DNA from 2 places in the Streptomyces sp. NPDC047085 genome. Region 2 is predicted to be linked to the other one. Evidence: riboswitches for the same ligand, from Rfam matches in the RefSeq annotation. Region 2 holds a riboswitch; the other holds the start of a gene.

Region 1 (25,374 bases), on a different contig from region 2:
CGGGGCTGCCGGGTGAAGGCCGCCGTTTGGGGCTGCCCGGCGAAGGGCGGCGAGGGCCGACAGGGCCATACGAGGGTCGGCGAGGGTCAGCCGCCCAGCGCGTTCACCGCGTTCAGCACCGGTGTCACGCCGTCCTCCGCGCGGATGCGCTCGCCGAGCGCCCGGGCCCGTGCGCCGTACGACGCCTCGCGCGTCGCCCGGCGCGGGGCCGTGGCCAGGGCCTCCACGGTGAGTCCGCGCAGGGGTACCGCGGCCGGGGCCACGCCCAGTGACACCAGCCGCGCGGCCCAGAACCTCTCGTCGAACTGGATGGGTACCGGCACCGCCGGCACCCCCGCGCGCAGCCCCGCCGCGGTCGTGCCGGCCCCGGCGTGGTGGATCACGGCGGCCATCCTCGGGAACAGCGCCGCGTGCGGCACCTCGCCGATGGTCAGCATGTCGTCGCCGTCCGCCGCGAGGCCGCCCCAGCCGCGCTGGATCACCCCGCGCAGCCCGGCCCGCCGCAGTGCCGCCACGACCTGCGCGCTGAGCCGGCCGGCGTCCGGCACGGTGGCGCTGCCCAACCCGACGAACACCGGCGGCGGCCCCGCTTCGATGAACTCCTCGACGGCGCACGGCAGTCCGGGCTCGACGTCGTACGGCCACCAGTAGCCGCACACGCCCAGACCCGGCCGCCAGTCCCGGGGCCGGGGCACCACCAGCGGGCTGAAACCGTGATGCACCGGCCACAGCCGGCGCTCCACGGCGAGGTTCACGCCGTGCCCGGCGAGCCGGTTGCCGGGCGCGCCGAAGGTTCCGCCGCCGAGCACCGGGGGTGCGAACTCCCGGGCGGGGGCCAGCGGTTGAAGGTACAGGCCCATGCTCGGCAGCCGCAGCCCCTCGGCGATGGCGTGCCCGAGTGGGGCCAGCGACGCCGACAGCAGCAGCACGTCGCTCTGCCGCGCCGCCGCCAGCAGGTCGTCGGTCATCCGCCCGACCAGCCGCCGGGCCAGCTCGACCACCCGCACCAGCTTCCCGGTGCCGCTGGCGCTGCGGTGCAGCCCCCGGCCCCGGGGCGACTCCAACTCCGCGCGCGGATCGACCGGCAGTGGGTGGAATCCCACCCCGGAGCCCGCCACGAGCGGCTCGAAGCAGCCGTGCGTGACCAGTGTCACCTGGTGCCCGGCCCGGCGTAGGGGGGGCACGTCACCCCGCCGCCATGATCGCAACCCGAATGGCGGGCAGTATGGCGGGACTGCGGCCCGCGCAGGCCCAACTCCGCGACCGCGACGGCCAGGAGAACCGGAACAGGGCCGTCACCCGGCCGCGCGTGGCTTGGCCCGTCCGGGTGGACCCCGTCGTCGTACGCCCCCGGAATGATCGAAAACCGTCCGGCCTCCGGCGAGCATGGGGCCGGCGGGACCGCGGAGGTCTCCGCGCACGCGCATCCGAGCGGAGACACACATGCTCAGCAGGCTCACCACGACTGGCGGGGTACGTCAACCGGGGCGGCTCGCCGCCCTGCTGACGGCATGTCTGCTGGCGAGCGCCATGACCGTACCGTCGTCCCGCGCCGCGGAACACCGGGCGGACGAGACCACCGTCTCCCAGGACACCCTCCGCACCGGCTGGGACGCGAACGAACCGGGCCTCGCGCCCGACCAGGTCTCCAGCTCCGACTTCGGCCAGCAGTTCTCCACCACCGTGGACGGCCAGGTCTACGCCCAGCCGCTGGTCGTGGGCTCGAGGGTCATCGTGGCCACCGAGAACAACAAGGTGTACGGGCTCAACTCGGCGACCGGCGCGATCAACTGGACGAAGGACCTGGGCCCCGCCTGGCCCGCGTCCGCCATCGGCTGCGGTGACCTGACCCCGAACATCGGCGTCACCTCGACCCCGGTGTACGACTCGGCCACCGGCACCGTGTATCTGACCTCGAAGGTCAACGACGGCGCCGACGCCCAGCACCCCAACTGGTACGTGCACGCTCTGGACGCCTCCAGCGGCGCCGAACGCAGCGGCTGGCCGGTGAAGGTGGCGGGCGCACCGGTCAACGACCCGGCCCACCCCTTCAACGCGTTCACCGCGGGCCAGCGTCCCGGTCTGCTCCTGATGGGCGGTTCGGTCTACGTGGCCTTCGCCTCCCACTGCGACCACGACCCGTACGTCGGCTACGTCCTGGGCGTCAACACCTCCACCCGGAGCACCACGCTGTGGGCCACCGAGAACTCCGCCGCCAACGGCAGGGCCGGAATCTGGATGAGCGGCGGCGGCCTCGTCTCCGACGGCCCCGGCCGGATCATCCTCTCGACCGGCAACGGCATCAGCCCGGCACCGGGTCCGGGTTCGCAACCACCGGGACAGTTGTCCGAGTCCGTCGTCCGCCTCGGCGTCAACAGCGACGGCACCATGTCCGCCCAGGACTTCTTCAGCCCGAGCGACGCCCCCACCCTCGACCAGAACGACAGGGACCTCGGCTCCGGCGGCCCGGTCGCGCTGCCCGCGCCCACGTTCGGTACCGCCCAGCACCCCCACCTGCTCGTCCAGATCGGCAAGGACGGACGCCTGTTCCTGCTCGACCGCGACAACCTCGGCGGACGCAACCAGGGCCCGAACGGCACCGACAAGGTCGTCGGCACCTTCGGACCGTACGAGGGCGTGTGGGGACACCCCGCGGCGTACGGCGGCGAGGGCGGCTACGTCTACACCGTCGGCAACGGCGGCCCCCTGCGCGCCTTCTCCTACGGCCTCTCCGGCAGCGGCCAGCCCACACTGACCAACACCGGCTCCAGTACCGGCACCTTCGGCTACACCTCCGGCTCGCCCGTGATCACCTCCACCGGCACGACCCCGGGATCGGCCGTGGCCTGGTCGATCTACGCCGGTGGCTCCAACGGTGCCAACGGGCAGCTGCGTGCCTACAACGCCGTACCGGCGAACGGGACGCTGAAGATGCTGTGGTCCGCGCCGATCGGCACCGCTTCCAAGTTCAGCGTGCCGGCCACCGACGGCGGACGCGTCTACGTCGGCACCCGGGACGGGAAGGTGCTGGCCTTCGGCCGCCCCTCCACCACCGCGCTGACCGGTAACGCGGTGGACTTCGGCCAGGTGGCCGTGGGGTCCACCGGTCGGGCCACGGCGACCGTGACCGCGACCCGGGACGTGACCATCAACGGGGTCAGCACACCTGCGGGCAGTCAGTTCTCCGCCGCACCCACCGGGCTGCCCCGCACCCTGCGGACCGGCGACACCTACTCCGTACCGGTCTCCTTCTCGCCCACCAGGCAAGGACCGGACAACGCCGTGCTCACCTTCTCGACCAATCTCGGTGACAACGGCCTCGGCCTGACCGGATACGGCACGCAGCCCGGCCTGCACGCCACACCGTCCCAGCTCAACTTCGGCACGGTCGCCACGACGACGTCCAAGACCCTGGGCGTCAGCTTCACCAACACCGGGACCGAACCCGAGACCGTCACGTCGAGCGCCCCGCCGAACGCCCCCTTCAGCGCCGCCGGCCTGCCCGCCAACGGCACCGTCGTCCAGCCCCAGCAGTCCTTCACCGTGCAGGTGAAGTACGCCCCGACCGCCGCCGGCAACAACACGGGGACGTTGTCGGTCACCGGGCAGCACGGCACGGCCACCGTGAACCTGACCGGCACGGCGGTCACCGGCCAGGCCCACCTGACCATCACGCCCACGTCGACCGACTTCGGATCGGTCCCGGTCGGCCAGTCGGTCACCAAGACGTTCGACATCAGCAACACCGGCAACATCCCGCTGACCATCACCAAGGCCAAGGCACCCGCGGCCCCCTTCAACGTCACCACCCCGATCAGCGAGGGCCAGGTCCTCGGCCCGGACGACGTGGTGCACCAGGCGGTCACCTTCTCCCCGACCTCGGTCGGCGCGGCCAGCGGCCTCTACGAACTCACCGCCGACGACGGCAGCGGACCGCACAACGAGACCCTGACGGGCACCGGAACCACGGGCACCAGGGTGACGGTTCCGGCGCCCGGAGCAGGCGGCTGGCAGCTCAACGGATCCGCCCAGCTCTCCGGCGGCGACCTCCAGCTCACCCAGGCGACCGCCAATCAGGCGGGCTCGGGCGTCTTCCCGGTACCCGTCCTCACCGATGGCCTGGCCGCCTCCTTCACCACCGTCATCGGCGGCGGCACCGGCGCCGACGGCCTCACCTTCAGCCTGCTCGACCCGGCCAAGGCCACGCCCAAGGCGCTCGGCGGGAAGGGCGGCGGGCTCGGCTGGTCCGGGGTGCCCGGCGTGGCGGTCACCTTCGATACGTACCGCAACGGGAACGATCCCTCGGCGAACTTCGTCGGCATCGCCACCGCGGGAAGCGGTTCATCCCTGACGTACGCCTCGACCACCACGGCCGTGCCCAACCTCCGCTCGGGCCCGCACGCGGTCGCCGTGTCCGTCTCCGGGAAGACCCTCACCGTCTCCATGGACGGCACCCAGGTGCTGAAGACCACGGTGGCGTCGCTGACGCCGACGGCGTACCTGGCCTTCACCGGCGGCACCGGCGACAGCACCGACATCCACACCGTGCGGAACGTGGCCCTCAGCGCCAACTCCTACGCGGTGCCGCCGCCCGGGCCCAACGGCTGGACGTACAACGGCACGGCCGCCCTGTCCGGCACCGACCTGGTCCTCACCCAGGCCGTGACCGACGCCAAGGGATCCGGCATCCAGAGCACTGCCGTGCCGTCCGCCCGGCTGCGGGCCAGCTTCACCGCCACGATCGGCGGCGGCAGTGGCGCCGACGGCCTCGCCCTGCTCCTCCTCGACGCCTCCCAAGCGACCCCGACGGCGCTGGGCGTGGGCGGCGGCGGGCTCGGCTACGCGGGGCTGCCCGGCATCGCGGTCGCCCTGGACACCCACAGGAACAGCACCGAGCCGTCGAGCAACTTCGTGGGTGTGGCCACCGGCGGTACCACGCTCCCGAACTACGTCGCCACCTCGACCGCGGTGCCCAACCTGCGGACCGGCACGCACACCGTCGTCGTGACCGTGACCAGCGCGGGACACCTGCTGGTGAGCATCGACGGCACCCAGGTCATCGACAAGGCGGTGACCCTGCCGAAGAACGTGCTGGTCGGCTTCTCCGGCGCCACCGGCGGCCTGACCGACAAGCACAGCGTCTCCGGCGTCACGATCGGATACTGACGGTGGGGGAGCCGATCGTCCGCCGAGGGCACGAGGAGAAGACCACATGCGTGGACCGCTGACCTGCTTCCTGGCCGCCGCGGCCGTCGCCACGTGCCTCGGCGCCGCCGCCCCCGCCACGGCACCCGAGCCACCGCCGCTGACTCTCATGGTCGGCGACAGCCAGACCATGGGCCCGGTCTACACGGACCCCGACGGCCACACCGTCTACCGGTACGACCGGGAGACGGCGACCGGAACCGTTGCCTGTACCGGCGCGTGCACCGTCACCCGCAAGCCCCTGCTCGCCCAGCCCGGCACCGAACTCCGGCTGCCTCCCGGCCTCGCGGGCACCCTCGGCACGGTCACCCGGCCCGACGGCCCCGGCCGGCAGGTCACCTACGACGGCTCTCCGCTGTACACGTACACCGGCGACACCCAGCCGGCCGACACCGTCGGAGTGAACCTCGACTGGCATGTCATCGCCCCCCGGGATGCCTGATCCGGAGGAAAGGCCCTGGCCGAGTGCGGCGCCGGGACGCGCTGATCAGTCCCCGAGCTGTCGGGCGGCCGCGTCGACGGTCTGCTCCAGCAGCGTCGCGATCGTCATCGGGCCGACCCCGCCCGGCACCGGCGTGATCAGCGAGGCGCGCTCCACCGCCGAGTCGAAGTCGACGTCACCGACGTTCCCCGGGTTGTAACCGGCGTCGACGACCACCGCGCCCGGCTTGATGTCCTGACCCCGGATCAGCCGCGGCCGGCCCACGGCGGCGACCACGATGTCCGCCTCGCGGACCGCGGCCGACAGGTCGGCGGTGCGCGAGTGGCAGTACGTCACCGTGGCGTCCCGGCCCAGGAGCAGCATGCCCACCGGCTTGCCGAGGATCGCGCTGCGGCCCACCACCACGGCCCGCTTCCCGGCCGGGTCGACGTCGTACTCGTCGAGCAGCCGCATGATGCCGCCCGGCGTGCAGGAGACGAAACCCGGCAGGCCGAAGCTCATCGTCGCGAAGGACGCGAAGGTGACGCCGTCGACGTCCTTCTCCGGGGCGATCGCCTCGAACGCGGCCCGTTCGTCGATGTGGTCGCCCACCGGGTGCTGGAGCAGGATGCCGTGCACGGCCGGGTCGGCCGACAACTCCCGCAGCGCGCCGACGAGTTCGGCGGTGGTTGTGGTGGCGGGCAGCGCCACGTGCCGGGACTCGATGCCCGCCGTGCGGCAGCGGTTCTGCTTCATCCGGACGTACGTGACGGACGCCGGGTCCTCGCCGACCAGCACGGTGGCCAGACAGGGCGCGCTGCCCGTCCGCTCGGTGAGATCGGCGGCCTTCTTCGCGGTCTCCTCGACGACGCGGCGGGCGAGGGCGGTGCCGTCCATGAGGCGGGCCTGAGTCATCTGCGCTCCTGAGCTGGTTGACCTTCATCGCCCAGGCGCGCGGCATCCACCAAGGACCGCTCCCCGGTGGTACTCCACCTCAGCGCCAGTCACGGCCCGCGTACAGGGTAACCGAGGGCGCGGGCGGCGCTCAGTCCGCGTCAGAGGGCGGGAGTGCCGTGGGATCCGTCCCGGCGAGGAACGCGTCCGCCTGGGCGGCCAGCCGGTCCGCGCCGATCGCCCCGGCCCAGCGGGCGATCTCCGCCGCCAGCGCGACCGCGCCCGCCTCGTCGCCCGCGTCCCGGGCCAGCACGGCCAGCAGCAGCTGCTGGGAGAGGGTGCCGGGCACCGTGCCGGCCCGGGCGCCCAGCGCGGTGGCCCGCCGCCAGCGCTCCCCGGCCCGCTCGTCGTCGCCCGAGTCGTGGTCGTGGCCGCCGAGATGCCGCAGCGCCTCGCGGGCCAGCAGACCGTCGGCGCCGTCGTCCCCGGCACGCAGCGCGGCCGAGTAGAGCGGGGCGGCGGCCGCCTGGTCGGCGAAGTGGTTCTCCGTGATCAGCCCGCGGTACATCGACGCCCAGCCCCGCCGCACCGCGTCCGGGGCGCTGTCGTACAACTCCCGCGCACGGTCGAGGAGGGCGGCGAGCGCCTCGGGGTCCTTGCCGGCCGGGCCGATGCGCAGCGTGCCGTCGACGAGGAGCAGCCGGCCGTAGGTGTGCCTGAGCCGGAGGAAGCCGGTGTCCCAGTCGCCGTCCGGGAACTCCTTCTCGGCCGCCTCGATCCGCTCGGCCGCGGTGTCCGTCCCGGCGAACCAGTCCCGGTCCAGGGCGACTTCGGCCGCGGCCCGGGTGATCCGTGCGCGGGCGGCGGACTCGTCGGTGCCGGCCGCGTCGAGCAGCCGCGCGGCCCGCTCCCAGCGGCCCGCGACACTCAACTCGCGAGCGGAATCGAGGAGTTCATCGAGGTCGACGAAGGTGTGCGTTTCAGAGGTCATGCCGGGCAAGGTAGTTATACGAAAAATGATCCACAAGAAAACTGATCCAGAGGAAAACTACTGTGGGAGGCAGGAAGTGCGGGACTCGGTGGACCGGCATGTGGCCGTCTGGGCACGGGAACTGGAGTGGCTGGACCCGGTCAAGGAGGCGATCATCGCCCGGCTGGCGATCCTGGCCCGGCACACCGCCCAGGTCCGCCGGGACGTCCTGGACTCCGACGGCCTGAAGTACGGGCAGTACAAGGTGCTGTTGATGCTCCGCAGGTCCGGACCGCCGTACGAGTCCAGCCCCTCGGCGCTCGCCGACCGGCTCGGGCTGACCCGGGGCGCCCTGTCGGCGCGGCTCGGCCCCGTCGAGGAGGCCGGCCTGATCACCCGCGTCCACGAGACCGGCGACCGCCGGCGGGTACGGGTGCGGCTCACCGACGCCGGCCATGCCGCGTTCGCGGCGCACGCGGCAGCGGAGGATGAGGGTGAGGGTGCGCTGCTCGCAGCACTGACCGAAGAAGAGCGGCGGACGCTCGCAGACCTGCTGCGGAAACTGGTACTGGCTGCCGAGGGCGGGGCGGACGCGCCCTACCCAGCCCCGCCCGGGCCGGGAAGGTCCAGGTCAGCCGGGAGGTGACCTGGACCCTCGCGGCCTTCCTTCCTACTCGTCCCACGCCTGGATCAGGATCTGCTCGGCGATCTTCCCGTCACGCAACGTGATCATCGACTCGGCGAGGACTCGGGTGCCGTCCTCGTACTCGCAGGACTCGGTGAAGGCGGCGTGGTCGCCCTGGATGACGCACTGGTCGAGGTGGTGGGTCATGTCACGGCTGTAGACGTCGTCGAGCATCTCGGCTATCTGGCCGCGGCCCTGCAGGATCTTGGGATGGCTCGGCTGGCTGTTGCGGTCGATGATGCGGATCTGCGCGTTGTCCGCGTACAGGGCCAGCAGCGTGTTCCCGGTGTTGCCCTCTATGCCCCGGCGCAGTGTGTCGGTGTCGAAGGTGGAGCCTGTCGCGGTTCCCATCGGGACCTCCTTCCGGCGCCCGCGGCCCGGCCGAAGCGGACCGCACGGGCCCACCTCCGAGACTCCTCCGCCCCGGCGGCCACGGCAAGCGCAGGCCAGGTGCTCCGCCTCACGGGTGAGCGCCGGCCGGCGCCCGTGTCCGACCGGCGTCCGCCGCCGTTGCTGAAGGCATGATCTCAACACGACGTATCGTCGCCGCCGTCGGTCTGGCCGTCGGTGTCACCGGCCTCGCCGCACCGCTGGCGAACGCGGCCGACGCGGGCGCACCGAACACCGGGCAGATCAACCCGATGACCATGCTGGACTCGCTCGCCGTCAGCGACATCCCCGCGGAGCACAGGGCCGAGGTCCCCAGCGTCACCGAGCAGGTGCGCGGGCTGAACCAGGTCGGCGACCTGAACCAGCTGAACCAGCTGCACCAGCTCACCGACCTCGTGGCACCCGTGACCGGCCTGCTCCCCGCGGTCGAGGCCTGAACCGTCCGCCTGCCGGGTCTCCGTCGACATACCCGATCCGCCCGCGCACCCGAGGGCCGTCCCCGCGCCGGGGCGGCCCTCACCGCTGCCCGACCAGGGTCTCCTCGCCACCGGCGGTCGGCCGGAAAGATCCACTGCCGCCGTCGTGTCCGTGCCGCTACCGATCGGTCGCGCGTAGGGTCGGAACCGAAGGCAATTCGACGAAGAGGGGCCAGGCCATGGCGCAGGAAGTACGCGGCGTGATCGCACCGGGCAAGGACGAACCCGTACGGGTCGAGACGATCGTGGTCCCGGATCCGGGGCCCGGCGAAGCCGTCGTACGCGTCCAGGCCTGCGGGGTCTGTCACACCGATCTGCACTACAAACAGGGCGGTATCACCGACGAGTTCCCGTTCCTGCTCGGCCACGAGGCCGCCGGTGTCGTGGAGTCGGTAGGCGAGGGAGTCACCGATGTGGCACCGGGCGACTTCGTCGTCCTCAACTGGCGTGCGGTGTGCGGGAACTGCCGGGCCTGCCTGCGCGGCCGGCCCTGGTACTGCTTCAACACCCACAACGCGAAGCAGAAGATGACCCTCGCCGCCACCGGGCAGGAGCTCTCCCCGGCCCTCGGCATCGGCGCCTTCGCCGAGAAGACGCTCGTCGCGGCCGGCCAGTGCACCAAGGTCGACCCGGCCGTCTCCCCGGCCGTGGCAGGGCTGCTCGGCTGCGGCGTGATGGCCGGCCTCGGCGCCGCGATCAACACCGGGAACGTCGGCCGCGGCGACAGCGTCGCCGTCATCGGCTGCGGCGGGGTCGGCGACGCGGCCGTCGCCGGATCCCGCCTGGCCGGCGCGGCGAGGATCATCGCCGTCGACATCGACGACCGCAAGCTGGAGAAGGCCCGGGCCCTCGGCGCCACCCACACCGTCAACTCCAAGGACACCGACCCGGTCGAGGCCATCCGCGAGCTGACCGGCGGCTTCGGCGCCGACGTCGTGATCGAGGCGGTCGGCCGCCCCGAGACGTACCAGCAGGCCTTCTACGCCCGCGACCTGGCCGGCACCGTCGTCCTCGTCGGCGTCCCCACGCCCGAGATGAAGCTCGAACTGCCCCTGCTGGACGTCTTCGGCCGCGGCGGCGCCCTCAAGTCCTCCTGGTACGGCGACTGCCTGCCCTCCCGTGACTTCCCCATGCTGATCGACCTGCATCTGCAGGGCCGCCTGCCGCTGGACGCGTTCGTCTCCGAGACCATCCAGCTCGACGAGGTGGAGAAGGCGTTCGACCGGATGCACCGCGGCGAGGTGCTGCGCTCGGTGGTGGTGCTGTGATGACCACCCGCATCGAACGCCTCGTCACCACCGGCCAGTTCACCCTCGACGGGGGCACCTGGGACGTCGAGAACAACGTGTGGATCGTCGGCGACGAACGTGAGGTGATCGTCATCGACGCCGCCCACGACGCCGAGGCCATCGCCGAGGCCGTGGCCGACCGCCGGCTCACCGCCATCGTCTGCACCCACGCCCACAACGACCACATCGACGCCGCGCCCGCCCTCGCCGGCCTCACCGGCGCCACCATCTGGCTCCACCCCGACGACCTGCCGCTGTGGAAGCTCACCCACCCGCACCGCGAGCCGGACCGTCATCTGGTCGACGGCCAGGTCCTCGAGACCGCCGGCGCCGACCTCACCGTCCTGCACACCCCTGGTCACTCCTTCGGGGCGGTCTGCCTGTACGACCCCGGGCTGGGCGTCGTCTTCACCGGCGACACCCTCTTCAAGGGCGGCCCGGGCGCCACGGGACGCTCGTACTCCGACTTCCCGACGATCATCGAGTCCATCCGCGAGCGCCTCCTCACCCTCCCGCCGGACACCAAGGTCCTCACCGGCCACGGGGAGTCCACCACCATCGGCGCCGAGGCACCCCACCTGGAGGAGTGGATCGCGCGCGGGCACTAGGGCGCGTATCGGGCCCCGCTGCCGCCGGGGAGTATCGGTCCCCGCTGCCGCCCGGGGAGCGGGGCTCGTGCGCCCCCGGCGCGGTGTCGGCCCGCGGTCTCAGACGAGGGCGACGACCAGCAGGGTGAAGGCGGCGATGATGACGGCGACGCGGACGTAGTGGTAGCGGTCCCAGCGGCGCAGCTGCTGCTTCCAGTCGGCGGGCCGGTTCTCGGGGGTCCAGGTCTTGTTCCGGTTGTTGATCGGGACGAGCAGCAGGATCGACATGACCACGCTGACGATCAGCAGGCCGGCGGCGGTGACGACGAGCCCGGCGCCGTGATGGTGCCATCCGGCGACGGCCCAGATCGCGCTGAGGACGAGCGAGCCGATGTACCAGAACGGCATCAGGGCGCCGAGCATCCGGCCGCCGTGGGCGTGGCCGAGCTGGCCGCTGTCCTCGGGAAGGGCGTCGAGGATCCGGTTCATGATGAAGGCGACGGAGAACTCCACCCCCACCATCAGGCCGACGACCACGGTGGTGAAGACCTCGAGTGCGTTGAGTATGATGACCCCTCCTGATATCTAGCATTGCTAGCCGATGAGGCAACGCTAGTACTACTGTCGCTCGCTTGTCTAGCACTGCTAGGATCGACTCATGTCGGTACAGGAACGCAAGCAGCGCGAACGGGCGGACCGCGAGCGCCTCATCGTGGCGGCGGCCCGCGAACTCGCCGAGCAGCAGGGCTGGGACGCGGTCACCACCCGCCGGCTCGCCGAGCGCATCGAGTACAGCCAGCCCGTCCTCTACAGCCACTTCCGCGGCAAGCGCGAGATCATCGGTGCCGTCGCCCTCAAGGGCGCCACCGAGATGGCCGCGGCACTGCGGGCCGCGACCGTCGGCGCGGAAGGCCCGCGCGAGCGGGTCGCCGCCCTGGCCCGCGCCTACCTCGACTTCGCCGAGCGCAACCCGGCGGTCTACGACGCCATCTTCCAGCTCGACGGCGGCCTGGCGTACGCGCAGGAGGACACCCCGGAGCCTCTGAAGGACGCCTTCGCCGCGCTGATGGAGACCCTCGCCGAGGTCGCCGGGAACGGCATCGACCCGGGGCTGTTCACCGAGGTGTTCTGGGCGTCCCTGCACGGGATCGCCACCCTGACCCGCGCGGGCCGCCTGCTGCCCGAGTACGCCGAGCCGAGGGTGGAACTGCTGGTGGACCGGCTCGCCGTGATCTGACAGACCGTCCCAACGGGTGCCGCGGTGCTCATCGATCACGACCCGATAGATACGCGCCCTGGCCCGAATCCCGGGGGCACCCGCCGGGATTATTCGCGGGCACCCGTCGGACGGCCGGTCCTAGGATCGCCGCCATGACCGCACAGATGATCGACACGCTCCACGGCACACGCGTCCTGCGCTGCGCCCCCGACGGCCCGCCCCTGGACGGGGAGGGCGCGGCGCTCGACCTGATCGGCGACGCGTACGGGCACGACGTACAGCTGATCGCGGTGCCCGTGGAGCGGATCCCGGACGCGTTCTTCCAGCTGCGGTCCGGCGTCGCGGGCGCGGTCGTCCAGAAGTTCGTGAACTACCGCCTGTGCCTCGCCGTCCGCGGCGACATCTCCCGCCACGTCGCCGAGAGCACCGCCCTGCGGGACTTCGTGTACGAGTCCAATCAGGGGAACCAGCTGTGGTTCCTCGGGGGCGTCGAAGAGCTGGACGAGCGACTCCGGAAGTAAAGACGACAGAAGATGTCCGGCTTACCCGTGACGGTGGAGGACGACAGCAGTCGTACCGCACGGGAGGTCGGACATGTCAGGGCCGCTTGAGGGCAGGGTCGCGCTGGTCGCCGGGGCGACCCGGGGCGCCGGACGGGGGATCGCCGAGGAACTCGGTGCGGCCGGCGCCACCGTCTACGTCACCGGCCGCAGCACCCGCGCCCGCCGCTCCGAGTACGACCGCCCCGAGACCATCGAGGACACCGCCGACCTCGTCACCGCGGCCGGCGGACACGGCATCGCCGTCGCCGTCGACCACCTGGACAGGTCCGCCGTACGGGGCCTTGTGGACCGCATCACCGGCGAACAGGGCCGCCTCGACGTCCTCGTGAACGACATCTGGGGCGGCGAGAAACTCTTCGAGTGGGACACGCCGGTGTGGGAGCACGACCTCGACAACGGGCTCCACCTGCTCCGGCTCGCCGTCGAAACCCATGCCGTCACCAGCCACTTCGCGCTGCCCCTCCTGCTTCGCCACCCCGGCGGCCTGGTCGTGGAGGTCACCGACGGCACCGCCGACTACAACCGCCACAACTACCGCGTGAACCTCTTCTACGACCTCGCCAAGGCCTCCGTGCTGCGCATGGCCTTCGCCCTCGGCCACGAAGTCGGCCCGCGCGGCGCCACCGCCGTCGCGCTGACCCCCGGCTGGCTGCGCTCGGAGATCATGCTCGACGCCTACGGCGTCCGCGAGGACAACTGGCGCGACGCCCTCGACCGCGAACCGCACTTCGCCATTTCCGAGACCCCGCGCTACGTCGGCCGCGCCGTCGCCGCCCTCGCCGCCGACCCCGACGTGGCCCGCCACAACGGACAGTCCCTCTCCAGCGGCGGCCTCGCCCGGACGTACGGCTTCACCGACCTGGACGGCAGCCGCCCCGACGCCTGGCGCTACCTGGTCGAGGTACAGGACGCGGGCAAACCGGCGGACGTGACGGGATACCGGTGACCGTCTCGACTAACGGACGCCGGAAAGCCGGAGGCCGGACGCCGGATGCCCGAATGCCCGAATGCCGGAGGATCACGACGCAGACGTACGACGTCTGTCGCGGTGATCGCCCGCGCCTCTACGGTCACCCCATGACCGATCTCGACCGCTTCGCAGGACACGGAGTTCTCGTCACCGGCGCGGCCCGCGGCATCGGCGCGGCCGTCGCCCGGCGGCTGGCGCAGGAGGGCGGACGGGTCCTGGTGACCGACCAGGACGCGCCCGAGGCGGAGCGGACCGCCGCCGCCCTACGCCAACAGGGCCTCACCGCCGAGGCGTTGGCGTGCGACGTCGCGGACCGGGCGGCCGTCGAGGCGGCCGTCGCCCATGCCGTCGCCGCCTTCGGCTCGCTCGACGTGCTGGTCAACTGCGCCGCCCACTGCACCCCGGACGTACCGCTGTTCGAGGACGACCCCGACGACGCATGGGACCGCGACCTCGACATCACCCTCACCGGCGCCTACCGCTGCTGCCGCGCCGCCCTGCCGTACCTCGCCGCGTCCGGACGCGGCGCCGTCGTCGGCATCGGCTCCGTCAACGGCCTCCAGGACTTCGGCAACCACGCCTACGGCGCGGGAAAGGCCGGCCTCGGCTCCCTCACCCGGACCCTCGCCGGGCACGCGGCCGCCCGGGGTGTCCGGGTGAACCTCGTGGTGCCGGGCACGGTCCGCACCTCCGCCTGGGAAGGGCGCGAGGACGAACTCGACGCCGTACGCCCGCTGTACCCGCTCGGCCGGGTCGGCGAACCCGAGGACATCGCGGCCGCGGTGGCCTTCCTCGCCTCCCGCGACGCCGCCTGGATCACCGGCACGACGCTCGTGGTCGACGGCGGACTCACGGCCGTGAACACCGGGTTCCGTACGACTCTCAGGCAGCCCGGAGCCTGAAGTTCACTGTTTCGTCACAGCGTGGCCGGAACCACAACCGTCCGGCCGGGGGACGGGTCTAGTAGGCGGAGACCGCGGGAATCGCGCAGGGACACACCCCGGGGCAGGCCCCGGGGACATGGGGAGAAGGGGAAGAGGGCGAGATGGGGGACATACGTAGGAGAGGTGTCGTCGCGCTGGGCGTCACCGGGCTGATGGCGCCGCTCACGCTCGCGTTGGGCGCGGCACCGGCGCAGGCCGCGAGCTGCACCACGCAGGCGGGGCCGTACCAGAAGCAGGTGGAGAAGTTCCTCGGCCGGCCGGTCGACGGCAAGCAGTCCGCCGCCGACTGCAAGGCCATCCAGGCCTTCCAGAACAAGCACGGCATCACGCCCAACATCGGCTACGCGGGTCCCGTCACCTGGGGCGTGATGGACCTGATGAACAAGCAGAAGGCCGTCGGGACGAACCCGAACAAGGACGGCAAGTGCCCGGTGAACAAGGGCCGTATCGCCTGCGTGAACCTCACGCTCCAGCTGAGCTGGGTCCAGGACGGCAACAAGCTCGTCTACGGCCCGGTGCCGGTGCGCACCGGACGCAACGGGTACGAGACCCGCACCGGTCTGAAGAAGATCTACTGGCGGGACATCGACCACGTCTCGAACATCTACAACGTGCCGATGCCGTACAGCCAGTTCTTCGACGGAGGCCAGGCCTTCCACTCGGTGAACCTCAGCATGTGGAACCCGCCGGGCTCGCACGGCTGCGTCAACATGACCACGACGGACGCCAAGAAGTACTGGTCGCTGCTGAAGACGGGCGACGACGTCTTCGTGTACGGCCGCAAGCCGGGCACCTGATCCGGACCGGGCGCCCGGCAGCCGAGCCCGCCCGGGTTCGGCTGCCGGGCGCGTCGGATGGCGGGACTCCTGGATGTGGCGGGTGCCACAGCGCGCGAGTGGAGTGGCGGGAGACACACTGCGCGGGATCATCCGCGCCTGGTCCTGGGGTCGGCGCGCACCTGAACTCCCGCTGCCGTTGGACACATTGACGTGATGAGTAACACGGTCCGAAATGTCCGCATCGGGTGTACTTACTCACAGCGCCTTCACCTCGGTCGGCATATGCTTCACAGCATGTCCACCACTGTTGAAGCCGTCTCCGAGCGATCGGCCGCGGAGGTCAACGAGGAGATCCGGGCCCTGTGGCGCCGGTCGGGCGGGACACTGACCACCGAGCAGCGCGCGGAGTACCAGCGCCTCGTGATGGAGTGGGCCGCCGCGGCCCCGCAGTCCAACCGGGCGGCGTGAACCCCGCGGGCCCTGAGGGCCGCACCGCCACCCTCCCGTCCGGAAGGCCTTGAAGGCCCCCGCCGCCGTTCGCCGCCGTTTCGTCAGCTCTAGATCACCGATCAGTGTCAGATCACTGGTCAGCCCCAGATCACTGGTGGCCGCAGATCATCGATCAGCCCCAGGTCGTCGAGTAGTACCGCTGGTAGGCCCTGCGGTCCTGCTCGGCGCGGATGTACCGGGTCGCCACCAGGGCGATCAGACTGCCCGCGACGACCAGCAGCCCGGGACCGACGTTCCGGGTGTCCGTGAGCCGTGCCAGCAGCGTCTGCCCCTGCGTGGTGCCCGTCACCGGTGCCGCGGAGCCGGGGGAGACCGCGTTCGACGCGCCCGCGCCCTGCGTGGCCGGTGCCGAGGGGGCGGGGGAGGCACCCTGCGCGCCGCCGGCGCTACGCGCTGCGACGAGGAGCCGCACGTTCAGCGCCGACAGCGCCTTGGTCACCGGCTGGAAGAACGTCGTCCCGCCCGTGGTGCAGTCGCCGTTTCCGCCCGAGGTGACCCCGAGCGCGACCCCCTCCGAGAACAGCGGGCCGCCGCTGTCGCCCGGCTCGGCGCACACGTCGGTCTGGATCAGCCCGGTGACGGTGCCCTCGGGATAGTTCACGGTCGCGTTCAGCGCGGTCACCTGGCCGTCGTGCAGCCCGCTGGTGCTGCCGCTGCGGAACACCCGCTGCCCGACGGCCGGATCGGCCAGCCCGGTGATCAGCACTCCCTTGCCGCCGCCGATCGCGACCACGTCCGCGCCCTCACCGGCCTTCCCGGAGGCGTACTGGACGAGCGAGAAGTCGTTGCCGGGGAACGCGCTGTTCACCGTCCGGCCCAACTGCTGGTTGCCCTGGTTGTCGGCGAACCAGATGGATCCGGACGGTCCGCAGTGTCCGGCCGTGAGAATGAAGTCCCGCTGACCGTCGGTGACGTTGAAGCCCGCCGAGCAGCGGCCACCGGTCGACAGGATGGGCTGGGCCCCGTTGAGCCGCGTGGTGAACGTGCCCTGCGTGCGCTCCATGTGCACGAAACCGCCGATGCCCGCGGCGACCCGCGTCATCCGGGACCAGTCGTCCGCCGACACCGTGCGGTCCGCGAGGACGACGACACGGTTGGTGCGGTAGTCCACCGACCACGCGGTGCCCGCCACGCGCGGAGCCGAACGGAGCGTGGCGGTGGCCGACTTCAGCTCGTTCATGCTGTGGTCCACGACCTTCGCCACCGCCCCGGCCCGCTGTACCTCCGCGGCGGCCGTCGGGTCCGTGACCGCCACGACCGGCCGGCCGTCGGCACCGATCCAGCTGCCCGCCGTCCGTGCCGCGCCGAGCCTCGCCACCAGGGCGGCGCCCGGGTCACCCGCCGAACCGGCCGAGCCCGTCGAACCGAGCGTCCTCGCGGACGCCGGGGGAGTCTCGCTCGCCATGGCCGCCTGGGCGACCATCGCACCTCCCAGAAGGAGTCCGCCGACCGCCGCCAGCCGTGTCACTCGCCGGACGACCCGTCGTCGTGCGTGCCTCATGCATGGCTCCCGAACCCCGAACGCACGGTGCCCCTGCCGGCACCGCGGGGCCCTCCGGTCGTCGAGCGCCCGGACAGTGGTACGTGCGCCGGGCCGACGGCGTTCACCGACGACGTTGACCGATGACGTGAACCGACGGCGTGAACCGATGACGTGAACCGATGGCGTTCAGCGACGACGTTCACCGACGGCGACGGACTTCCCGACGCCCGGCACGCCGCCGGGACGCCCGCGCGATCAGTTCTTGCGTGCGACCCCGCCGAACATGGCGACCTCCTCCGGCTCGGGGTCCTGGTCGCCCTCCGGGCGCCAGCGCGAGCAGGACACCACGCCCGGCTCCAGCAGGTCGAGGCCGTCGAAGAAGCGGGCCACGGCCTCGGGGGTGCGCTGGGTCAGCTTCGGCGTGCCGTGCTCGTTCCAGAACTTCACCGCCTCGTCCACGTCCGGCATCGAGGGGCTGGTGATGGTGTGCGACAGCACCAGGTGGCTGCCGGACGGCAGCCGGTCCGTCAACTGCCGTACCAGGCCGAACGGGTCCTCGTCGTCGCCGATGAAGATGACGACGCCCAGCAGCATCAGCGCCACCGGCTGACTGAAGTCCAGTGTCTTCGCCGCGTGTTCGAAGATGGCGTCGACGTTGCGCAGGTCCTCGTCCAGGTAGTCCGTACGGCCCTCGGGCGTGCTGGTGAGCAGGGCGCGGGCGTGCGCGAGGACCAGCGGGTCGTTGTCGACGTACACGATCCGGGCGTCCGGCGCGACGCTCTGGGCGACCTCGTGCGTGTTGTCGGCGGTGGGCAGCCCGGTCCCGATGTCCAGGAACTGCCGTATGCCCACATCGCCGACCAGATGGCGCACGGCACGGCCCAGGAACAGCCGGTCGGCGCGTGCGTACTCGCCGATGCCCGGATGGAGTTGGCGGATCTGGTCGCCGGCGGCGCGGTCGACCTCGTAGTTGTCCTTGCCGCCGAGCCAGTAGTTCCAGATCCGGGCGGTGTGCGGCTGGTCGGTCTTGATACGGGCGCGCAGCGACACGGCCACGTCGTTGGTGGCGGCCGGGTTGTCGGTCACGTGGGTCAGCTCCTGGATGCCGGAAGAGACAGGGACGCCGTTCAAGACGCAATCTAGACGGCCGAGTTGATCTCTGCCGCACGTCCGGGGCATTCCGCGCCCGCGCCGAGCCGCGACCGGCGGCCACGCCGGTACTGCCCCGTGGTGGCTCCGCGGCGGATCACCGGCGGATCACCGGCGGTCCGGCCCCGTTTCCGGTGGGACCCCGGCCGCCTATCTTGGGCCTCATGACCAGCATCCCGCAGGAGACACCCGGTGAACCGGACCCGCTGCGCGCGCTCAGCCTGGAGCGGCTGCGACGTCGTACGAGCATGAAGTGGCGCGACGTGCTGCCGCTGTGGGTGGCCGAGATGGACGTTCCGCTCGCCGAACCCGTCGTCCGCGCCGTCACCGACGCCCTCGCCCTCGGCGACACCGGCTACCCGGCCGGCACCGCCTACGCCGAGGCGCTGGCCGGCTTCGCCGCCAAGCGCTGGAACTGGGACGGGGTCGCCGTGGAGCGCACCGCGATCGTTCCGGACGTCATGCTCGGCGTGGTCGAGATGCTCAAACTGGTCACCGGACCGGGCGATCCGGTCATCGTGAACGCGCCGGTGTACCCGCCGTTCTACCAGTTCATCGCCCACATGGACCGCCGGGTGGTGGACGCCCCGCTCGGCGCCGACCTGCGCATCGACCTCGACGTCCTGGAGGAGACGTTCCGGACGGCTACCGCGACCGCGGACAGCGGCCGGGCGGCCTTCCTGCTGTGCAGCCCGCACAACCCCACCGGCACCGTGCACACCGCCGCCGAACTGGCCGCCGTCGCCGACCTCGCCGAACGCCACGGCGTCCGCGTGGTCGCGGACGAGATCCACGCCCCGCTCGTCGCCCCTGCCGTCACCTACGTGCCGTACCTGAGCGTCCCGGGCGCCGAACGCGGCCTGTCGCTGATGTCCGCATCCAAGGGCTGGAACCTGGCCGGCCTCAAGGCCGCGCTCGCCCTCGCCGGACCCGGGGCCGCCGCCGACCTCGCGCGGATGCCCGAAGAGGTCAGCCACGGCCCCAGCCACCTCGGCGTCATCGCCCACACCGCCGCCCTGAGCGAGGGCAGCGGGTGGCTGGACGCCCTGCTCGCCGGCATCGACGCCAACCGGCGCCTGCTCACCGCCCTGCTCGCCGAGCACCTGCCCGGGATCCGTCACCGTCCTGCCGAGGCCACCTATCTCGCCTGGCTGGACTGCCGGGCCCTCGGCCTCGGCGACGACCCGGCCCAGGCCTTCCTCGACCGCGGTCGCGTCGCCCTCAGCTCCGGCCTCCCCTTCGGCACCGGCGGCACCGGGCACGTGCGCCTGAACCTGGGGACCTCGCCCGAGATCCTCACCGAGGCGGTACGGCGCATGGCGACGGCACTGGACTGACCGGGCAGGGGACCGCGCGGCACACGCCCCACCGCGGCGGGAGCGTGCCGCCTCCTAGACTGCGGGCATGGACGACACGCTCCTGGCCCGGCTCGGCGCGGGCAAGTACCTGCTGGTCACCAGCTATCGCAAGGACGGCACCCCCGTCGCCACCCCGGTGTGGGTCGTCCAGGACGGCGACGGCCTCGGCGTGTGGACGGCCGCCGACAGCTGGAAGGTCAAGCGGATCCGGCGCCGCGCCGACGTCCTCGTCGGCCCCTGTGACCTGCGCGGCCGCCCCACCGGAGACCCGGTCCCGGCCACCGCCGAGATCGCCGACCCGGCCACCACCGCCCGCTACCGCTCCCTCATCGCCCGCAAGTACGGCATCGTCGGCCGCCTCACCCTGCTGGGCAGCAGGCTGCGGCGCGGCCTGGACGGCACCGTCGGGATCCGGGTGACCCTGAAGCCCTGAGGAGGCCGCCGCCTCCCCAGGGCTCCGGGCGGCTACGACGCGTCGAGCACCGTGCCGTTCAACTCCAGCCCGCCGGGCTGCGGTTCACCCGTCCGCTCGTCGAGCTGCTGGAACCGGACCGACTCGGCGGACTCCCGCACCCGGTCCTTGACCGTGGGGATGGTGACGTCCGCGCTGGTGCTGCCCGCCGGGATGTTCACCCACAGGTAGAGACCGCCCTCGACCTTGGACAGGGGCCGCTCCGGGTCCGGCGAGGCGCCGGTCGTGTCCCGCAGCCAGCGCGCGGACACGTCCTTGGTGGACAGCTCGGGGGAGACCGGGACGGCGGCGAACAGCGCGCCCATGTCCACGTCGACGGCCTCGGACAGCGACACCCGCCACTTCAGGGACTGCCCCTCGGTCACCCGGTCGGCGAGCGGCGTGACGGTCATCTTCGGCGCCGGGTCGTCGTCGTGCACGGTGATCCCGCCCCGGTACGAGCCGACCACCGCGCCCCGGACCGCCTTGACGAGGACGTCGTACGACACGTCGGTGCCGTAGCGCGTGTTGCCCTTCACCTCGATCGGCACGTCGATGTCGTGGCCGCCCGCATGCACCGTGACCAGCCGGTCCCTGACCCGGCCGGTGGCCGGGTCCACGACGTACACCCGGACCTGACCGCTGCCGTGCCCCGACACCTCGACCGGCACCCGGTACGTGCGCACACCCGAGTCGCCCTCGTCCACGGTCGCCCGGCCGACGTCCACCCGCGGCAGATCGGCGGCCTTGACCGCCGGAAGACCGGAACGCCAGCCCCATGCGTCCATCAGCCAGGCCCGGCCGGAGGCCGAACGCGGGGTCAGCTCAAGGGACTTGATCCGGTGCAGGTCGAGCCCGGCCCGGCCGGCCGCCGTCAGCGGCACCCTGATCTCGCGCGCCCAGTACGACGCGGTGCGCTCGCTGCCGGGCAGCCCGTCGACCGTGACCTTGCCGAGGACCGCCTTGCGGCCGGCGCTGTCGGTGACGGACACGTCCAGACGCGTGCCGCGGGAGTTCGGCGGCACGAACAGCCGCAGCGCCAGACTCTTGTCACCGGCCAGCGACAACGGGGCCTTCGGGCTCACCCGCACCGGAGTGCCGGCGTGCGTCCAGTGCAGCGCGACCGCGTTCCGGCCGGCCTCCCGGTCCGTCTCCCACTGCGCGAAGTGCGGCGAACTGCCCTTGGCGCCCTGGCCCAGACAGGCCTTGGCCGGGGCCGGATCCACCGCCGCGCACAGCTTGCCGCCGGTCACCGACACCCCGGCGTCCGGCAGGAACCCCGCATCGCGGCGCCCCCCCACCGCGTGGGTGAGGACACGGGCCGGGTCCGCCGACGGCGCCCGCCTGCCGGAACCGTCCAGCAGCGGCCGTACCTTGTCGTCACCGGCGAGGAACAGCCGGGCGGCGGCCGCGATGTACGTCGAACCGGCCCGGTGCTGCTGGTCCGCGGTCAGCCGGGTGGCGGCCCGCTTGCCGCACACCGGGTCGTGGTGCTGCGGGTCGTCGGAGAAGTCGTCCTCGGCGGGCGCGGCCGCCTGCCCCGGCGTCCACTCGGAGTTGAAGAAGTTGTGGTTGGCGCCGATGACGTAGACGGCACTGTGCAGCGCGGTGCCACCGCTGACCGCGCGCGTACCGTCGACGTACACCTCGCCCTGCAGGTCGGAGACGTCACCGTCGCAGCCCGGCAGGATCGTCGCCGACGGCACGTCGGGGACCGGGTTCTGACCGAACACGGTGGGGCCGATCAGGACCAGACCGCGGATCTTCCAGCGCACCGGCCCGTGGTAGCCGTCCTGGGCGGCGGGCGGCGGGTACAGGCTGTCCATCGCGGCCCGGCTCACGCCCTCGCCGCCGCGCGAGTGCCCGACCAGCAGCACCTTGGACAGGTCGGCGCGGGGCGCGTTCCTTACGACGTCCGGTGCCGTCCCGGGATGCGCGGCCCAGTCGGCCCAGCGCGCCAGGTGCAGCCGGACCAGCGTCGAACGCGCCTGGGCGCCGCCGTCCTCGGCCGCCCAGTCCTGGCCGTTGATGCCGTTGGCGGAGATCGACACGGTCATATAGCCCTGGGAGGCCAGGAGTTTCTGGTCGCGCAGGTAACCGCGGTGGCTGGGCACCGGCTTGGTGCCGGGCTTGCAGGGCCAGTCGCCGCTGGTGTCCTGCCCCTTGTAGCAGGTGTAGTGGCGGCCGTGCAGGAACAGCGCGAGCGGGCGGGGGCCACGGGCGCCGGTGGGTGCGACGACCACGGCACGCATCTCCACCGGCGCGGACAGCCCCGGTATGCGGACCGGGTCGAGCCGGTACTCCCCGGTCGTGGTGCGGTACGAACCCGGCTTGCCCGGGTCGACGCCGTTGGCCGGCAGTGGCGCGGGCGGCTGGACCGCGGGGGTCGTCGAGGCGCTGTGCCCGCTGTCCAACCGCCGTCCACCGGACCAGACCTGCAGGCCGTGCAGCTCACCGGCCCGGGGCGCGGCGAGCGGGAGCCGGAAGGTCCGCCCGTCCGGGCCCGGCCGCGGAATCCCCAACAGGCGCCCACCCGAACGGAACTCGACGCGTGCGTCGCCCATCGGTATCGGCCGGTCCGAGCGCCACACCAGCTGCGGCGCCGAGCGTCCGTTCGCGATCCCCCACCCTGGTGGCAGTGTCCCGTCGTCCGCGGCCGTCAACACCCTTGTCACCGACGATGGTTGGTTCTGCGCGACTGCCACCCCTGGAGACGCGCCCGCCACCGCGAGTAACGCGGCGGCGGAGACCCATATGCGCCGGGCACGGACCACTGTTCCTCCTCGAACCCCGACCTCGGGCATCCCGGCCGTCCCGGGACGCCCCTCGCCCCCGGAGGACGGGAGGAGGGGTCTGTGGGTTGCCTGTGAAGAGGAAGTGATGGATCACATCGGCATGTTGGAAGGGACCGTATGCCGCGCGTGGAGGCTACGGCCGCTCGGTCCCGGGCGGCACCGGAGTGGCCTGGTGGTAGTACATCCGCCAGCCCGACTCCGCGTCGCGCAGGCGCCAGAGGGAGCTGCGGCGGACGTGCCGGCCCTCGATGACGGTCTCGTAGGTGAGGTGCACGAGGCCCGGGGCAAGGAGGACGCCCTCGATGTCCGAGGGCTCGTAGAGGGGGCCCTCCTCCGTGCTGCCCGCCAGGTCCGGCAGCGCGGCCAGCATGTCCGCGAGCGTCCAACGCCTGCCCGAGGCGCCGACCTCGACGAACTCCGGATCGAGCAGCTGCCGGGCCAGGTCCCGCGAGGCGCGCACCCGCGGGTCCATGAGCCGGAGTTCACCCTCGATCGCCGCGCCGACCTGCTCCGCTTCGGATGCCGCTGCCGTTGCCTTGTTCATGGCCGCATCTTTGTGCAGGTCGCCGGGCGGGCGCGAGTCCGCCCGGGGGGTGGCGGGTACGAAATGGAATATTCAGGGACTTATGGTACGAAAGGGGCGCAGGTGGGCGCGGGGTGCGTGCGTGTCAGGTCCAGGCGCGGTACGGCTCGTCGACCAGCTGGAAGACCGGCTCGCCCCGGACCGGGTCCTTGGCCGTGGACAGGCGCACCCGGTCACCGCTGTGGATGCCGACCGGCGGTCCCATGACCCGGCCGCGCACGACGAAGCCTTCGCTCATCTCGATCAGCGACACGTTGCGGGCCGCGGGCGTGTTCCGATGCACCACGGTGGAGTGGCGGACCGTGCCGGTGCCCTCGCTTCGTTCCGTGCGCAGTTCGCTGCCCTGGCACACGGGACACAGCAGCCGGTGGTACATGGCGGTGCCGCACCAGGTGCAGCGCTGGAAGTGGATGGCGTCCCTGGAGTCCGCGGAAACGGGGTCGAGGAGACCCGTCGCGAAGCCGGCCGCCGGATGCGCGGTGCTTGCTGAGTGGTGGTACACGCTGGTCAACTCCCTGCGCTCGGCCGGAATCCCACGTGCGGGCGCGAACCGCGCACGCGTGTGCTCGGTTGTCGTGCCGCCGTGCACGTCCGACAGAGTATGGCACTCAGTGTCACTCGTAAAGGCACTGCGTACCCCGAATCTGCGAAGTTTCAGGGGACGCGGGGATCCGGCGCCGAGGAGCGGGGGTGAGGAGAGTAAGGGGGTGGGGAGAAGCCCGCGCCGGGGAATCAGGCGCGGCCCACCACGGACTCGAACTCCTGCACCACCCGCCACAGTGGAGCGTCCCGCCGGGTGACGAGGACGACCACGTCGTCCGGACCCTCGGCCCATTCGCTCCCGGGCACAGGCGTCGCACTGCCCGGCGCGAGGCCGGAGGCGGGGGAGGGGGCGACGGCGGAGACGGCGACGGGAGAGAGCGTGGCGGCGCGAGCCGGCCGGCCGAACGTGGTCTGGACATACCGAAGTGCGTGATCCACCGTGGCGCCCGCGTCGCCCGTGCCGTCCGACCGCAGCCAGGAGCGCAGGGCGTTGTTGTGCGCGGCGACGACCGCGGCCGCGATCACGTCCGCGTGCAGGGTTCCGTCGGGGCGGCCGGCGAAGCGCTCCCTCAGGTATTCGGCGAGCGCGCGCTCGTAGCGCCACACCACCGACAACTCGTAGGCGCGCAGCCCGGGCACCTGCTTGGTGAGGCGGTAGCGCTGTACCGAGAAGGTCGGGTTCTCCGCGTACATCCGCAGCACCAGCCGGGCCGCGTCGCACACCCGCCGCACCGGCTCGGCGTCCTCGGCGCTCGCGGCCAGGAACGCGGTCATGTCGGCCAGGCACCGCTCGTGGTCGGGGAAGACCACATCCTCCTTCGAGGGGAAGTAGCGGAAGAACGAGCGGCGCCCCACTCCCGCCAGCGCCACGATGTCGTCCACAGTGGTCTGTTCGTACCCGCGTTCCAGAAAGAGCTGGAAGGCCGCCGCGACCAGGGCGTCCCGCATCGGCGGCTTCGCGGTCGGTGCCGCGCTGCTGGAGCTCATGAACGGGAACGTAGCACCCGAAGCGCCGGCGTGACACTCAGTGCAATTCCAGAGCCGTCGTGGGGGAACTGAGTGCTGCCAGGCGCTCAGGGCGAGCCCACCGTCCCAGCACCCTGGGCCCGC
Region 2 (5,183 bases):
GGACCTGTGGGGCCGGTGGGGCCTGTGGGATTCACTGAGGTGTAGCTGATGGTGACACTCGCAGCAGCGCTGGTCGGCGTGGGGCCGGTGCCGCCGGCGGGTACGAGGGAGGAGCCACCGCCCCCACCGCCCGCGTTCCCTTCTGGATCGACCGAGAAGTTGAGGTCTCCGCCTCCGCCTCCGCCGTAGTAGCCGCCACCGCCTCCGCCACCCGTATCCGCGCCGCCGTTGCCGCCGGTCCCGAGCGTGCCGGGTCCACCTTCCGGTGTACCGCCGGGCCCGCCCTGGGTGGCGGTTCCTGCTCCGCCGCCGGTTCCTCCGCCGCACCCCCCGTTCACGCCCGGCTGGCCGGCGTCCCCGCCCTGGCTTCCCGGGCACCCGGAGCTGAATCCCTCACCGGCTCCACCGCCGCCCGCCGCCACGATGAGGCGGGAGTCGGTGGTGGTGAGGGGAACAGTGCGGGGTTGGGTGCGGATGTCGGAGGCTCCGCCTCCGCCGCCGCCGAAGTAGGTGCTGCCGCCACCGTTGAAGCCGCCGGTGCACAGCGAGGCCGGGTAGCAGGATCCGTCGTTGGTGGCGCTGCCGCCTACTTCGACATAGAAAGTCTGTCCGCCGGACAGTCCGGTAAGAGTGCCCGAAACCTGAGCGCCACGGCCGCCGGGCATGTTGTTGAGCCCCTCGTAGCCGCCGGCGGCGCCGATCGCCGTGACGTCGACCTGCGTGACGCCGCTGGGGACGGTGAACGTCTGCTCGGCGCCGGTGAAGGCGAACGTACAGGTCGTGGTGGAGCCTGACGTCGTGCAACTGCCCTGCGCGTGGGCGGTCCCGGACAGCACCACCGGGGTGATACCGGCAACGCAGAGCACGCCGGCCGCAGCGTTCAGCGCACGTCTACGGCGGCCCGCCGCATGGGCAACGTACCCGCTCACACCTGAGCCCGGCTGACCGGCAGCGACCGACGGTGTGAAAGTCACGGTGCACTCCCAGAAGGCGGCGGGGAGGTCTCTCGGCAGGGAATCGCCTTCCACCAGTCTGGATCAGGCAGTCCAGCCCCCAACCGGCAACCGATCTGACACACCATCGATTCACCTGAGCGGTCCCCTGCCGCCGGCTCTCCGCAGGGACACGCGAAGTCTGCAGTGCGCACCGCAGGTCGCCCGCATGGTGGACGTCCGGCCGATTCCGGCGGGGGTGGCCGGTAGGCTGGCCGCGGGCCGTGACTGGCGCGCTGGGATGGGACGGACCATCGGGGAGCGGCCCGAGTGGGAAACAGTGCCGTGCGCCTGGGCCGAACGTGAACGCTGTACGCACACCGTCCGGAGGTCCCCATGCCAGAGCAGCAGCCTCTCTCCAGCGAGTCCACGGCCTTCCGCGCCGCCCTCGACGTCATCCGCGCCGTCGAGCCGCGCGTCGCCGACGCGATCGGCCAGGAGGTGCACGACCAGCGCGAGATGCTCAAGCTGATCGCCTCCGAGAACTACGCCTCCCCGGCCACCCTGCTGGCGATGGGCAACTGGTTCAGCGACAAGTACGCCGAGGGCACCATCGGCCGCCGCTTCTACGCCGGCTGCCGCAACGTCGACACCGTCGAGTCCCTGGCCGCCGAGCACGCGAAGGCGCTCTTCGGCGCCCGGCACGCCTACGTTCAGCCGCACTCCGGCATCGACGCCAACCTCGTCGCCTTCTGGGCCGTACTCGCCGACCGCGTCGAGGCGCCGTTCCTGGAGAAGACCGGCGCCCGCCAGGTCAACGAGCTGTCCGAGGCCGACTGGGCCGAGCTGCGCCAGGCCTTCGGCAACCAGCGCATGCTCGGCATGTCCCTGGACGCCGGCGGCCACCTCACCCACGGCTTCCGCCCGAACATCTCCGGCAAGATGTTCGACCAGCGCTCCTACGGCACCGACCCGGCCACGGGCCTGATCGACTACGAGGCCCTGCGCGCCCAGGCCCGCGACTTCAAGCCGCTGATCATCGTGGCTGGCTACTCGGCGTACCCCCGCCTGGTGAACTTCCGGATCATGCGCGAGATCGCCGACGAGGTCGGCGCGACCCTGATGGTCGACATGGCCCACTTCGCGGGCCTGGTCGCCGGCAAGGTCCTGACCGGCGACTTCGACCCGGTCCCGCACGCCCAGATCGTCACCACGACGACCCACAAGTCGCTGCGTGGCCCGCGCGGCGGCATGGTCCTGTGCGACGACTCGCTCAAGGACCAGGTCGACCGCGGCTGCCCGATGGTCCTCGGCGGCCCGCTCCCGCACGTCATGGCCGCCAAGGCCGTCGCCCTGGCCGAGGCCCGGCAGCCCTCCTTCCAGGACTACGCCCAGCGCATCGTCGACAACTCCCGCGCCCTCGCCGAGGGCCTGATGCGGCGCGGCGCCACCCTGGTCACCGGCGGCACCGACAACCACCTCAACCTGATCGACGTCGCCACCTCCTACGGCCTCACCGGCCGCCAGGCCGAGGCCGCGCTCCTCGACTCCGGCATCGTCACCAACCGCAACGCCATCCCGGCCGACCCGAACGGCGCCTGGTACACCTCCGGCATCCGCATCGGCACCCCCGCCCTGACCACCCGGGGCCTGGGCAAGGCCGAGATGGACGAGGTCGCGGGCCTGATCGACCGCGTCCTGACCACGACGGAGCCGGGCACGACCAAGTCGGGCGCCCCCTCCAAGGCCGCCCACGTCCTGGACGAGAAGGTCGCCGAGGAGATCGCCCAGCGGGCCACGGACCTGGTCGCGGCCTTCCCGCTCTACCCGGAGATCGACCTGGGCTGAACGTGACCGGGAGCGCGGGGTCGTATCGGTGCCGTCACCACTCTCCACACCTGAGAGAATGGTGAACATGGCCTCTGATCGACCCCGCGTGCTCTCCGGCATCCAGCCCACCGCCGGCTCGTTCCACCTCGGCAACTACCTCGGCGCCGTCCGCCAGTGGGTGGCCCTGCAGGAGTCCCACGACGCCTTCTACATGGTCGTCGACCTGCACGCGATCACGGTCCCCCAGGACCCGAAGGACCTGCGCGCCAACACCCGCCTGGCCGCCGCCCAGCTCCTCGCGGCCGGTCTGGACCCGGACCGCTGCACCCTCTTCGTGCAGAGCCACGTCTCCGAGCACGCCCAGCTCGCCTGGATCATGAACTGCCTCACCGGCTTCGGCGAGGCCGGTCGCATGACCCAGTTCAAGGACAAGGCCGCCAAGCAGGGCGCCGAGCGGGCCAGCGTCGGCCTGTTCACGTACCCGATCCTCCAGGTCGCCGACATCCTCCTCTACCAGGCCAACGAGGTGCCGGTCGGTGAGGACCAGCGCCAGCACATCGAGCTGACCCGCGACCTCGCCGAGCGTTTCAACGGCCGGTTCGGGGACACGTTCACGATCCCGTCGCCGTACATCCTCAAGGAGACGGCGAAGATCTACGACCTCCAGGACCCGTCGATCAAGATGAGCAAGTCGGCGTCCACGCCGAAGGGCCTCGTCAACCTGCTCGACGAGCCGAAGACGACGGCCAAGAAGGTCAAGAGCGCCGTCACCGACACCGACACCGTGATCCGCTACGACGCGGAGAACAAGCCGGGCATCTCGAACCTCCTCACCATCTACTCCACGCTCACCGGCAGGTCGATCGCCGAGCTGGAGCGGGACTACGAGGGCAAGATGTACGGCGCGCTCAAGACCGACCTCGCCGAGGTCATGGTCGAGTTCGTGACGCCGTTCCGCGAGCGCACCCAGCAGTACCTGGACGACCCCGAGACGCTGGACTCGGTCCTGGCCAAGGGTGCCGAGAAGGCGCGTGCCGTCGCCGCGGAGACGCTCGCGCAGGCGTACGACCGGGTGGGTTTCCTGCCGGCGAAGCACTGACCGGCGCTCCGGAGCACGCCGGGGCCCCGAGGCGTACGGCCGCACACCTGTCCGGGCGGGCAGAGCGCTGCACATCACTTTCGCTGCGCCTGCCCACAGGACCGCCGTGGCCGTACAGTCGATATCCGGCGGCCGGGACGACGACGGCCGCGGGGATACCGCAGAGATGGCAGACATCGCAGACATCACGCGACGACAGGAGACGACGTGGGGACCGTAACGATCGGCGTGTCGATCGCGGTCCCGGAGCCTCACGGCAGCCTGCTCCAGGAGCTGCGCGCGGGCTTCGGCGACGCCGCGGCTCACGGCATCCCCACGCACGTCACCCTGCTGCCGCCGACCGAGCTGGACGGCACGGAACTGCCGGCCGTCGATGCGTACCTCACCGAGGTCGCGGCGACGGGCCGGCCGTTCCCGATGCGGCTGTCCGGGACCGGCACCTTCCGTCCCCTGTCGCCGGTCGTCTACGTGCGCGTCGTCCAGGGCGCCGAGGACTGCGCCCTGCTCCAGCAGCGGGTGCGCGACGCCTCCGGGCCGGTCGCGCGCGAGCTGCAGTTCCCGTACCACCCGCATGTCACCGTGGCGCACGGCATCGAGGAGGCGGCGATGGACCGCGCCTTCGAGGAGCTGGCCGGGTTCGAGGCGGAGTGGCCCTGCACGGGCTTCGCGCTCTACGAGCAGGGTTCCGACGGGGTGTGGCGCAAGCTGCGGGAGTACGCCTTCGGGGGATCCGTGGTGCCGCCGCAGGCCGGACACGTCGAGCACATCGAGCACATCGAGCACGTCGACCACGTCGAGCACGACACCATCGCCAGGCGATAGCCCGCCTCAGACCGGCAGTCTCCGGAACAGCGCGCGCGGTGCGTGCCGCAGCGCCGACATCACCAGGCGCAGCGCCCCCGGCACCCACACCGTCTCCGAGCGGCGGCGCAGGCCCAGTTCGATGGCGGTGGCGACCGCCTCCGGGGTGGTGGCGAGCGGGGCCGGGGGCAGTCCGGCCGTCATCCTCGTACGGACGAACCCGGGGCGTACGACCATGACGTGCACGCCCGTGCCGTACAGCGCGTCCCCGAGGCCCTGGGCGAAGGCGTCCAGGCCGGCCTTGCTGGAGCCGTAGATGAAGTCGGCGCGGCGCACCCGCTCGCCGGCGGCCGAGGAGAGCACCACGAGGGACCCGTGGCCCTGGTTCTGCAGCGCGCGGGCGCTGACCAGGCCGGCCGAGACCGCCCCGGTGTAGTTGGTCTGGGCGACCTGGACCGCGCGCAGCGGCTCGCGCTCGTCGTGGGCCTGGTCGCCGAGGATGCCGAAGGCCAGCAGCACCA

The links. A riboswitch is a leader RNA that binds a small molecule or an ion and turns the genes downstream of it on or off. The one in region 2 is predicted to bind ZMP and ZTP.
Region 1: another riboswitch for ZMP and ZTP. It lies ahead of ABZ865_RS22010 (bifunctional 5,10-methylenetetrahydrofolate dehydrogenase/5,10-methenyltetrahydrofolate cyclohydrolase); the one in region 2 lies ahead of ABZ865_RS12215 (glycine hydroxymethyltransferase).

The regions. Positions count from the first base shown of each region.
Region 1 is NZ_JBEYUW010000006.1:158,542-183,915, forward strand. Features, by position in the region: gene ABZ865_RS21995 (glycosyltransferase) at 87-1,184, opposite strand; gene ABZ865_RS22000 (choice-of-anchor D domain-containing protein) at 1,444-5,166, shown strand; gene ABZ865_RS22005 (hypothetical protein) at 5,213-5,647, shown strand; gene ABZ865_RS22010 (bifunctional 5,10-methylenetetrahydrofolate dehydrogenase/5,10-methenyltetrahydrofolate cyclohydrolase) at 5,693-6,541, opposite strand; ZMP/ZTP riboswitch at 6,564-6,644, opposite strand; gene ABZ865_RS22015 (hypothetical protein) at 6,672-7,511, opposite strand; gene ABZ865_RS22020 (MarR family transcriptional regulator) at 7,588-8,136, shown strand; gene ABZ865_RS22025 (nuclear transport factor 2 family protein) at 8,161-8,526, opposite strand; gene ABZ865_RS22030 (hypothetical protein) at 8,697-9,002, shown strand; gene ABZ865_RS22035 (S-(hydroxymethyl)mycothiol dehydrogenase) at 9,221-10,309, shown strand; gene ABZ865_RS22040 (MBL fold metallo-hydrolase) at 10,309-10,938, shown strand; gene ABZ865_RS22045 (DUF1772 domain-containing protein) at 11,038-11,484, opposite strand; gene ABZ865_RS22050 (TetR/AcrR family transcriptional regulator) at 11,576-12,154, shown strand; gene ABZ865_RS22055 (DUF4180 domain-containing protein) at 12,289-12,657, shown strand; gene ABZ865_RS22060 (SDR family oxidoreductase) at 12,731-13,645, shown strand; gene ABZ865_RS22065 (SDR family NAD(P)-dependent oxidoreductase) at 13,777-14,571, shown strand; gene ABZ865_RS22070 (L,D-transpeptidase) at 14,715-15,410, shown strand; gene ABZ865_RS22075 (hypothetical protein) at 15,675-15,860, shown strand; gene ABZ865_RS22080 (S1 family peptidase) at 16,015-17,403, opposite strand; gene ABZ865_RS22085 (SAM-dependent methyltransferase) at 17,641-18,471, opposite strand; gene ABZ865_RS22090 (aminotransferase class I/II-fold pyridoxal phosphate-dependent enzyme) at 18,699-19,871, shown strand; gene ABZ865_RS22095 (PPOX class F420-dependent oxidoreductase) at 19,939-20,325, shown strand; gene ABZ865_RS22100 (hypothetical protein) at 20,358-23,117, opposite strand; gene ABZ865_RS22105 (DUF4440 domain-containing protein) at 23,272-23,682, opposite strand; gene ABZ865_RS22110 (hypothetical protein) at 23,807-24,223, opposite strand; gene ABZ865_RS22115 (TetR family transcriptional regulator) at 24,454-25,251, opposite strand.
Region 2 is NZ_JBEYUW010000003.1:244,849-250,031, forward strand. Features, by position in the region: partial or broken gene ABZ865_RS12210 (glycine-rich protein) at 1-836, opposite strand, end outside; ZMP/ZTP riboswitch at 1,207-1,296, shown strand; gene ABZ865_RS12215 (glycine hydroxymethyltransferase) at 1,329-2,780, shown strand; gene trpS (tryptophan--tRNA ligase) at 2,848-3,861, shown strand; gene ABZ865_RS12225 (2'-5' RNA ligase family protein) at 4,069-4,683, shown strand; gene ABZ865_RS12230 (decaprenylphospho-beta-D-erythro-pentofuranosid-2-ulose 2-reductase) at 4,690-5,183, opposite strand, start outside.